DNA from 2 places in the Paraburkholderia dipogonis genome. Region 2 is predicted to be linked to the other one. Evidence: riboswitches for the same ligand, from Rfam matches in the RefSeq annotation. Region 2 holds a riboswitch; the other holds the start of a gene.

Region 1 (4,964 bases), on a different contig from region 2:
ATGGCACGCGGCCAGTTCGGCCACTTGCAGAACATCGCCGGTCGCCGCGTTTTCGACGAAGGCGACCACGCCGAAGCGGTCGGCGGGCGCGTTGAGCTTGGCATCAGCGGCGCCGTCCTGGATGCGGACATCGCGGCGAATCTGTGCGTTGCCCGCTACGAGCGGCACCGGGCCGATCCATTGCCGCACGACGCGTTCGTGATGCAAGGTGACGCCGCTGTTTTCGCCGGCGCCGACTTGCGAGCTCAGCGAGTTTTCATAGACAGCGACGTAGGCCTCGAGCTGGCCCGCCGCGTCCGTCAACTTGCTGGTGAATTGCGCCGCAACGTTGAACGCACCCGGCGTCTGCTGCGCTTTGAGTTCTAGCGCGACGTTCGCTTGCGCCGGCTCGGCGACCACCTTGCCGATGCGGCTCGCGAAACTGTCGCGTTGCGACCAGCTACGCAGCTCGCGTCCCGAGACGAAGATTTCCGGCGTGTAGATGGTGTGGCCACCGGCGAGATCGGTGAGCGCCTGCTGACGTTCGGTGAAACGATGTTGCGAGAAGCGGTCCGTCCAGCCGAGACTGTTCCAATAGTCCACGTGCAGCGCCAACGGGACGATGCTTTGCGTCGCGCCGCTGTTCTTCCATTGACTCAGCCAGTTGTCGGCGGGCGGGCAGCTATTGCAGCCTTCGCTGCTGTACAGCTCGACCAGCGCCACGCGATGCGCCGGACTATGCGCGCTGCAGATCGCGCTGGCCGCGTTCGCAAGACCGCTGGTCACAAGCGTGGTCAGCGCGGCAGCGAGGGCGATGCTCCGAGTGAAACGCCGATTGTCTCGGCGGGGTCCGGCGGTTTGCATGACGTGCTCCAATCAGGATCTGCACGTTTGTCGAACCACATGGCCGGTTATGACAGCCCGTTTCCAACTTTTTTCCTGGAGCCTGAAGACGCCGGGCGATGCACGACTCGCGTGCTAACATTAGCCTTTCTATTGCGCGCGTTCAGTCAGATGAATGGCGGCGCCCTCTTCACTCTCTTTCGCTACCCGCCGGCTACTTCGATGCGCTTTCCGACTTCCCGTGCCTTCTTCCGCTTGCGCCCCCGTCGCGCAACCGGCTGCGCGCGCGTGGAACTCATGCCGCGTCGCGCCGGCGAGCCGTCCCGAACGCTCCCGCTCCACGCCGCCCGGCGCCCGGTCTAACGCAGCTTGCTCCATTGCCTGAGCCGCGTTGCCGGGCTCCGGGCCGATCTCATCCGCACGCTGTTCCCTCAAATGTAGATCGAATTGGAGTACCCGTCGTGAAAAAGACGAAAACCTGTTATCTCACCGAACTCGACGTCGCCCGTCTCGAGAAACACGCAGCCAAACCCGGCGCGCAAGCGCACTTGCAAGAGATGCTCGACGACGTGCTGGAACGCGCCGTGATCGTCGATTCGCGCGAGATTCCGGCCAACGTCGTCACGATGAACTCACAAGCCACGCTAGTCGACGAAACCAGCGGCGAGCAGATGACCTGGACCGTGGTCTATCCGCCCAATGCGGACTTCGCGCACGGCCGCCTGAACGTGTTCTCGCCCGCCGGCATCGCCTTGCTCGGCGCCAAACGCGGCGAGCGCATCCGCTTCACGCCGCCGAGCGGCACGGAGAAAGTGCTGAAGCTGGAGAAGATCCTGTTTCAGCCCGAAGCCGCCGACGATTTCACGCTGTAAGCAACGCCCCGCACGTCACGCAGAACCTTTGCCGCATCGTCTCCGGCTGCCCCGCCGATTCACGAGAAGCGCGTAGCGGCCCGCTGCTGTTTCCGTCATTCGAATTTTCAAGATGGGTTGCCAAGCAGCGGGCGGCCGGTGTATCGTGTGCGCTGCTAACGCGGGGGTCCTGCGTCGCACGGAGGTTGGAGGTCCGTGCCGCGTGGGTGAGAAATACCCTTTGAACCTGATCTGGATAATGCCAGCGCAGGGAAGCGTACGGATTTCGCACCCAAGCCTGATCGCCTCATCTCTCGCGAATTCCGACTACTTCCGTCTCGTCTCCTGCTTAGCCGCCCCACATAGCTTTGCACAGGAGATACGATGAACGCCAATCCGAAGTTCCTTTCCGCCGACGCTCACGTCGACGAAGCCGCTGTCGCGCCGCTGCCGAATTCCCGCAAGGTCTACGTGACCGGCTCGCGTGCCGACATCCGCGTGCCGATGCGCGAAATCTCGCAGGCCGATACGCCCGACAGTTTCGGTGGCGAAAAAAATCCGCCGGTCTATGTCTACGACACGTCGGGCCCTTACTCCGATCCGGAAGCGAAGATCGACATCCGCGCCGGTTTGCCAGCACTGCGCCAGGCCTGGATCGAAGAGCGCGGCGACACCGAAGCGCTGACGGGTCTGTCGAGCGACTTCAGCCGCGAGCGCGCCGCCGACACGGCCACCGCCGATCTGCGCTTCAAGGGCCTGCATCGCACGCCGCGCCGCGCGATCGCCGGCAAGAACGTCTCGCAGATGCACTACGCGCGTAAAGGCATCATCACGCCGGAAATGGAATACATCGCGATTCGCGAGAACCAGCGCCGTGCCGAGTATCTGGAAAGCCTGAAGACGAGCGGCCCGAACGGCGAAAAACTCGCCGCGATGATGGGCCGCCAGCATCCGGGCCAGGCGTTCGGCGCGAGCGCGTTCGGTCCGAACGGCCTCACGGCGATCACGCCGGAATTCGTGCGCGAAGAGGTGGCGCGCGGCCGCGCGATCATCCCGAACAACATCAATCACCCGGAAAGCGAGCCGATGATCATCGGCCGCAACTTCCTCGTGAAGGTGAATGCGAACATCGGCAACTCGGCGGTGACGTCCTCGATCGGCGAGGAAGTCGACAAGATGACGTGGGCGATCCGCTGGGGCGGCGACACGGTGATGGACCTCTCCACCGGCAAGCACATCCACGAAACGCGCGAGTGGATCATCCGCAATTCGCCGGTGCCGATCGGCACGGTGCCGATCTATCAGGCGCTGGAAAAGGTCAACGGCAAGGCCGAAGACCTGACGTGGGAAATCTTCCGCGACACGCTGATCGAACAGGCCGAGCAAGGCGTCGATTACTTCACGATTCATGCGGGCGTGCGTCTGCAATACGTGCCGCTCACGGCCAAGCGCATGACCGGCATCGTCTCGCGCGGCGGCTCGATCATGGCGAAGTGGTGCCTCGCGCATCACAAGGAAAGCTTCCTGTACGAGCACTTCGAGGACATCTGCGAAATCATGAAGGCGTACGACGTGGCCTTCTCGCTCGGCGACGGCCTGCGTCCCGGCTCGATCTACGACGCCAACGACGAAGCGCAACTCGGCGAACTGAAGACGCTCGGCGAACTCACGCAGATCGCGTGGAAGCACGACGTGCAGACCATGATCGAAGGCCCGGGCCACGTGCCGATGCAGTTGATCAAGGAGAACATGGACCTGCAACTGGAATGGTGCGACGAAGCGCCGTTCTACACGCTTGGGCCCCTGACCACCGATATCGCGCCGGGCTACGATCACATCACCTCGGGCATCGGGGCGGCGATGATCGGCTGGTTCGGCACGGCCATGCTCTGCTACGTCACGCCGAAGGAACACTTGGGCCTGCCGAACAAGGACGACGTCAAGACCGGCATCATCACTTACAAGCTCGCCGCGCACGCCGCCGATCTGGCGAAGGGCCATCCGGGCGCGCAGGTGCGTGATAACGCGCTCTCCAAGGCGCGCTTCGAGTTCCGTTGGGAAGACCAGTTCAACCTCGGTCTCGATCCGGACAAGGCGCGCGAATTCCACGACGAAACGCTGCCGAAGGATTCGGCCAAGGTCGCGCATTTCTGCTCGATGTGCGGCCCGCACTTCTGCTCGATGAAGATCACGCAGGACGTGCGCGAGTTCGCCGCGCAACAAGGCGTCACCGACGACGAAGCGCTGAAGAAAGGCATGGAAGTGAAGTCGATCGAGTTCATGAAGAAAGGCGCTGAGATTTATCAGCGGCAGTAAGGTTGGGCTCGCGGATCGGGCGTCGCTGTTACGCCACCCGATCCGCCAGGTCCCTGCATTACAGCAACGAAGCCCGCCACTGGCGGGCTTTTGCGTTTGCGCGATCCGGGCACGCCGCGTGCTGCACGAAGGGCAACATTTGATTACGAAACCGTCGGTTCGCTGACAAGCGCACACATCCGGATACAGGATGCGGCGATACCATCAAATGCAGGGGCGGTGCTTACTGCCGACCATAACTACAGGAGTCGACATCATGAAATCGATACGTCAAATCGGTACGTTTGCGGCCATTGCGGCCATTCTGGTGAGCCTTTCCGCATGTGACGGCATGAGCCGCCAGGGGCGCGACACGGCAATTGGCGCGGGTCTGGGCGGCGCGGCGGGCGCGGCGGTCGGCGGCAATGCGCTGTCAACGCTCGGCGGCGCGGCGGCGGGCGGCGTCATTGGTCACGAGGTGGGCAAGTAATGAACAATGATGCGTCCGGATGAAGCGTACGGCAGCAGTCGCGACACCCGCTGCAACGAGGCGAAATAAGCCGTTACGGTTTTGCAATCCTGTTGGCCCAGAGGCGGCGTAAGCTCATGACGTGACGCCCCTGATTGTGGCGTTCGATTCAACCAGGAGCGCGTCATGAAGTCCCGCCTCATCAACACGGCGTGTGCGATCGGCCAGCGGTTGCCGCTGCGCTTTTCCCAGTCTTTTCCGCGTCTTTCGCGAACAGGCATCGCGCTCGGTGGCGCGGTCTGTTTGCTCACGCTCTCCGGCTGCTATTACCCGTACGGTTACTATCCGGCGGGCTATTCGCCGTATTACGCGACCGCAGTCCCCGCAGCGGGAGCGCAACAGGCAGTCCCGGTCGGGCAAGACGACTACTCAGCGGCTCAACAGCAGCAGTCGCAACCAGCGCAGACAGGTCAGCCAGCCTCGCCGCCGACATACGCGGTCGCCGCTCCTCCCGTGTATGTCGCCCC
Region 2 (4,964 bases):
ACCAAGGTGCCGTAACTGTTGATGAACCACGAGAACGAATCGCTGACGGTGCCGAATGCGCTGGAGATCTGCATCAGCACGCCGAACGTGAAGGCGCCGGCAAAGTAGCGCGGCGCGGCGACCACCAGTGGGAAGATGATCGCGATCTGGCCATAGAAGCTCAGCACGAACGTGAGCCGCTTGGTGTACTTCATCACCTGCCACCAGTTGTCGCGGATGCGGCGGAACAGCGAGTGCGCGTTCGCTTTCTCGGTATCCATGCCGTTGTAGAACGCGATCTGCTCGGCGTTTTCACGCAGACGGATCAGGCCGAAACGGAAATCCGCCTCCACTTTCTGCGCCTGGTAATTGATCGGCACGAGCGGATGGCCGACTTTCTGGATGATCAGCGAACCGACCACGGCGTAGAGCGCCGCAGCCCACACCATGTAGCCGGGAATCTCGATCGGCATGCCGCCGAGCGAAATGGTCAGCGCACCGGCCAGCGACCACAGAATCGTGATGAACGACACCAGCGTGACGACGGTGGACAGCAGGTCGAGCGTCAGCGAAAGCGTGCTGGTGGCGAACGATTGCAGGTCGTCGCTGATCCGCTGGTCGGGGTTGTCGGCGAGGCGGTCGCGCTCGATCCGGTAGAACGCGCTGTCGTTCAGCCACTCGTTCAGATAGCGCGTGGTCAGCCACTGGCGCCAGCGGAAGCCGAGCATCTGACGCAGATAGCGGCCGTACACCGCGAGAATGATGAAGCCGAACGCGAGCCCGGAGAACACCATCAGCAGGTGAGGGAAGTCGCGCACGTTCTTGGTTTGCAGCGCGTTGTAGAAGTCGGCGCTCCAGCGGTTCAGCCGTACGTTGATCCACACCACGAGCAGATTCATCACGATGATCGCGATGAGCAGGCCCCATGCCGTTTTTCGTTCTTCGGAAACCCAGTAGGGTTTGATCAGGCTCCAGGCGGAGACTTTTTCGTCCGGCGGCAGCACGGGGGTGGCAGAGGTATTCGGTGTCATGAGCATCCTGAAGTAGTGCTGGCCCATTCGGGCTGACCCAGTTGGGGCGAGCCCGTCGGCGGGCTGCCCTGCGGCGGGTTTGCGGTACATGCCCGGGCGTCGTGCTCGACGAACGCACGCCCGGGTGAGCGTCAGATTCTGGCGCGAAGCCCTTAAGCGAAAATTAATTTGCGCCGCGAGGCCCCCGCGCCGGTGCCGCTGCGAACATGGCGGGACGGCGTGCCGCCCGCGCCGCGCTCGTGCGGCATCCTGTGCTGGCATTGTGCCAGAGCGCCGCCTTCGGCCGCATTCATAACGTGAAAGATGGTGCCGGATCAAATCGCGCGCGACGCGGCCAGCCGCTGGTTTGCGGGCGCCGCGCCTTTTATGGTCTAATGACCTTCGACGAAACAGGGGTGCTTCGCGCACAGGCGGCATGATTTTCATGGCGCAGCGGCGAGGCTGAGAGACACCCTTTGCACCCGATCCGGGTAATACCGGCGCGGGAAGTTTCCGGAAGCAGCCAGTCTTCCATTCCCCGCCGGGCAGCGTCCGTCATTGGATCGCGCATTGTCCGGCCGGCCTCACCCGCCGGTTTCGTCCTGGGTACGTGCGTTGTGTTGCCGTACGGAAAGGACTCGATGACCGCCTATTCTTCAGATATGTGTTTTGCTCTTCGTCACGCCGCCGTCGGCGCGCCGCGCTTCAGCTTTGCTTGCTGTCCTGAAACGGAGTGTGCGCGATGACGCGTTCTGCACAACCCGATTTCGCCGTGCTCGGCGGTGGCCTGTGCGGGCGGCTTGTCGCGTGGCGTCTCGCCGGACAGGGACACCGCGTGGCGCTTTATGAGCGTGGCGATGCCGCCGGTACGCAATCGGCCGCGTGGGTCGCCGCGGCGATGCTGGCACCGCTCGCGGAAGCCGCCAGCGCAGAACTGCTGATCACGCGGCTCGGCGCGAGTTCGCTCGAAACGTGGCCGCAAGTGCTGGCCGAGTTGCCCGAGCCCGTGTTCTATCAACGTAATGGCACGCTGGTCGTGTGGCATCACTCGGATCGAACCGAAGCGCCGCTGTTCGAACGCCGGGTGCGTTCGAATGCGCCCGCTGAACTGCTGGACGGCGGCTTCGTCACCCTGGCGGGCGCGCAGCTCGGCGCCGCCGAGCCTGCTTTGTCGGGCCGCTTTAATCAGGGTTGGCTGCTGCCGCGTGAAGGCCAGCTGGATAACCGTCAGGTGCTCACAGCGCTGGCCGCGGGCCTCGCGCAACGCGGCGTCGACACGCACTGGAATACACCCGTCGACGAGCGTGCGCTGCCGCCCGCCCGCATCACGATCGACTGCCGCGGCCTCGGCGCGAAGCCCGTGCTGCCCACGCTGCGCGGAATTCGCGGCGAAGTCGCGCGCGTGCATGCGCCCGGTATCGAGCTGACGCGGCCGGTTCGGCTGCTGCATCCACGCTATCCGCTCTACATCGCGCCGAAGCAGGACGATCTCTACGTGATCGGCGCCACCGAAGTGGAAGGCGAGGATATGTCGCCGGTCAGCGTGCGCTCCGCGCTCGAACTGCTGAGCGCGGCGTTTTCCGTGCATCCCGGCTTCGGCGAGGCACGCATCCTCGAACTGAATTCGCAGTGCCGCCCAACTTTGCCGGACCACCGTCCGGCCTTGCTGTGGGACGGCGCGCAGACATTGCGAGTAAACGGCCTGTACCGGCACGGCTACATGATCGTGCCCGAAGTCGCCGACGAAGCCGTGCGCTTCGCCGCGGCGCTGCTCGACGGCCGCATCGGCGACGCCGATGCCTTCGCCGGCTGGCAGCGCGACGCGCGCTGGAGCGAGCTCTTTCAACTGGATTCCGCGCGGGAGCCGGCATGAGCGTTGCGCGAATGGTATTCACCCAAACGAGCACGCACGCCACGCCGCTTTCGCCATCGACTGAAACGTGTTCGAACACCATGGACATTCATATCAATCAGAAGCCGTTGTCGCTGCCCGAAGGCGCGACCGTCGCCGACGCGCTTACCGCGTTCGGCGCCCGTCCGCCGTTTGCGGTCGCCTTGAACGGCGACTTCGTGGCGCGCACCCAGCATGCGGCGCGCGCGCTGCAGGCGGGCGACAAGCTCGATGTCGTGCAACCCGTGGCCGGCGGCTGAACGACCGCCGCGCACTGCGGGAACCCGGATTGCCGGAGACAAACAGGATTATGCAAATGACTTCCCCCCAAACCGCCGACGCGCTCACGCTCTACGGCCAGACCTTCGCGAGCCGCGTGCTGCTCGGCACCTCGCGCTATCCGTCGCTGCAATCGCTGTCCGATTCCATCGACGCCGCGCGGCCCGGCATGGTGACCGTCGCGCTGCGCCGGCAGATGAACGAGGGCGGCGCGGAAGCCGGCTTCTTCGATCTGCTGAAGCGCCATGGCGTGCCGCTGCTGCCGAACACGGCCGGCTGCCTGACCGTCGGCGAGGCGGTGACGACCGCGCACATGGCGCGCGAAATCTTCGAGACCGAGTGGATCAAGCTCGAACTGATCGGCGACGACTACACGTTGCAGCCCGATCCGGTCGGTCTGATCGAAGCGGCCGCGCAACTGGTCAAGGACGGCTTCAAGGTGCTGCCGTATTGCACTGAAGACCTGGTGATCGGCCGCCGTCTGCTGGACGCCGGCTGCGAAGCGCTGATGCCGTGGGGCGCGCCGATCGGCACCGGCAAGGGTGTGATCAATCCTTATGGGCTGCGGGTGTTGCGTGAGCGTCTGCCGGACGTGCCGCTGATCGTCGACGCCGGTCTCGGCGTGCCGTCGCACGCGGCGCAGGTAATGGAATGGGGTTTCGACGGCGTGCTGCTGAACACGGCCGTGTCGCAGGCCACCCACCCCGACGCGATGGCGCGCGCCTTCGCGCTGGGTGCCGAAGCGGGCCGCCAGGCTTTTCTGGCGGGACCGATGGCCGAGCGCGAAAGCGCGCACGCGAGCACGCCGGTGGTCGGCATGCCGTTCTGGCATCAAGATGGGAGCGCCGCATGACGCAGACTTTGACATTGAAGGACCGCGACCTTTTCTGGCCGCCCGCCGACGAACTCACCGAAGCCGCCGAGCGCATCCGCGCCCGGCTCGGCGACTGGCCGCCGACGCACGCGCCGTGGCGCATCTGCCTGACCGCGCCGGACGAACCGAACGGCGGCGATCTGATCGTGATCGCCGACGCGCAGCAGCATGGCGAGCAGGTGGCGCGCTGGCTGGTACACGGTGCCGGCGTGATCGAAGCGGCCGAGGACAAGGCCACGCTGCATCTGGGCGGCGAAAAATACCGTCTCGAAGGCCATCTCGCGGAAGACTGGGTTGCCGCGCTGGCGGCTTTCCTCGACTGCGGTTTCGACCCGCATGACGCGCTGGTGCTGGCGCTGGCCTGGCGCGACGGCGACGAAACGCGTGCCGACGACGCCTTTCCCGCCGATCTCAGCCATTTCCCGCGTCTAGCCGGCTTGCCCGACGCGCCGGCGCTGGCGTTCCCGCGCTGCCCGGACCGGTTGGGCCTGTATCCGGTTCTGCCGACGGCGGAGTGGGTCGAACGCGTAGTGGGCTTCGGCGTGAAGACGGTGCAATTGCGGCGCAAATCGGCCGAACCGGCCGATGAACTGAAGCGTGAAATTGCCCGCTGCGTGGCCGCCGGCCGTCAGCACGACGCTCAGGTGTTCATCAATGACCATTGGCAGGCCGCGCTCGAGGCGGGCGCATACGGCGTCCATCTCGGTCAGGAAGACGTGCACACAGCGGATCTCGCTGCGCTCGCCGCGGGCGGCGTCCGGCTCGGCCTGTCGACCCACGGCTTCTACGAGATTCTGCGAGCACTGCATTTCCGGCCAAGCTACATTGCTCTGGGTGCGGTGTTTCCCACCACCACCAAGGTCATGCCGACCGCGCCGCAGGGTCTAAGGCGTCTAGCCCGTTACGTGCGGCTGCTCGACGGTGTCGTGCC

What was found. A riboswitch is a leader RNA that binds a small molecule or an ion and turns the genes downstream of it on or off. The one in region 2 is predicted to bind thiamine pyrophosphate.
Region 1: it holds a riboswitch for thiamine pyrophosphate, as region 2 does, so the genes downstream of both, thiC (phosphomethylpyrimidine synthase ThiC) here and ACFSNN_RS39975 (FAD-dependent oxidoreductase) in region 2, are expected to answer to the same signal.

Annotation. Positions count from the first base shown of each region.
Region 1 is NZ_JBHUFR010000016.1:79,937-84,900, reverse strand. Features, by position in the region: gene ACFSNN_RS20495 (DUF1223 domain-containing protein) at 1-843, opposite strand, end outside; gene ACFSNN_RS20490 (GreA/GreB family elongation factor) at 1,284-1,694, shown strand; TPP riboswitch at 1,847-1,965, shown strand; gene thiC (phosphomethylpyrimidine synthase ThiC) at 2,058-3,989, shown strand; gene ACFSNN_RS20480 (glycine zipper 2TM domain-containing protein) at 4,246-4,458, shown strand; gene ACFSNN_RS20475 (hypothetical protein) at 4,624-4,964, shown strand, end outside.
Region 2 is NZ_JBHUFR010000047.1:59,719-64,682, forward strand. Features, by position in the region: gene ACFSNN_RS39970 (ABC transporter ATP-binding protein/permease) at 1-1,010, opposite strand, end outside; TPP riboswitch at 1,392-1,515, shown strand; gene ACFSNN_RS39975 (FAD-dependent oxidoreductase) at 1,732-2,862, shown strand; gene thiS (sulfur carrier protein ThiS) at 2,943-3,140, shown strand; gene ACFSNN_RS39985 (thiazole synthase) at 3,197-4,012, shown strand; gene thiE (thiamine phosphate synthase) at 4,009-4,964, shown strand, end outside.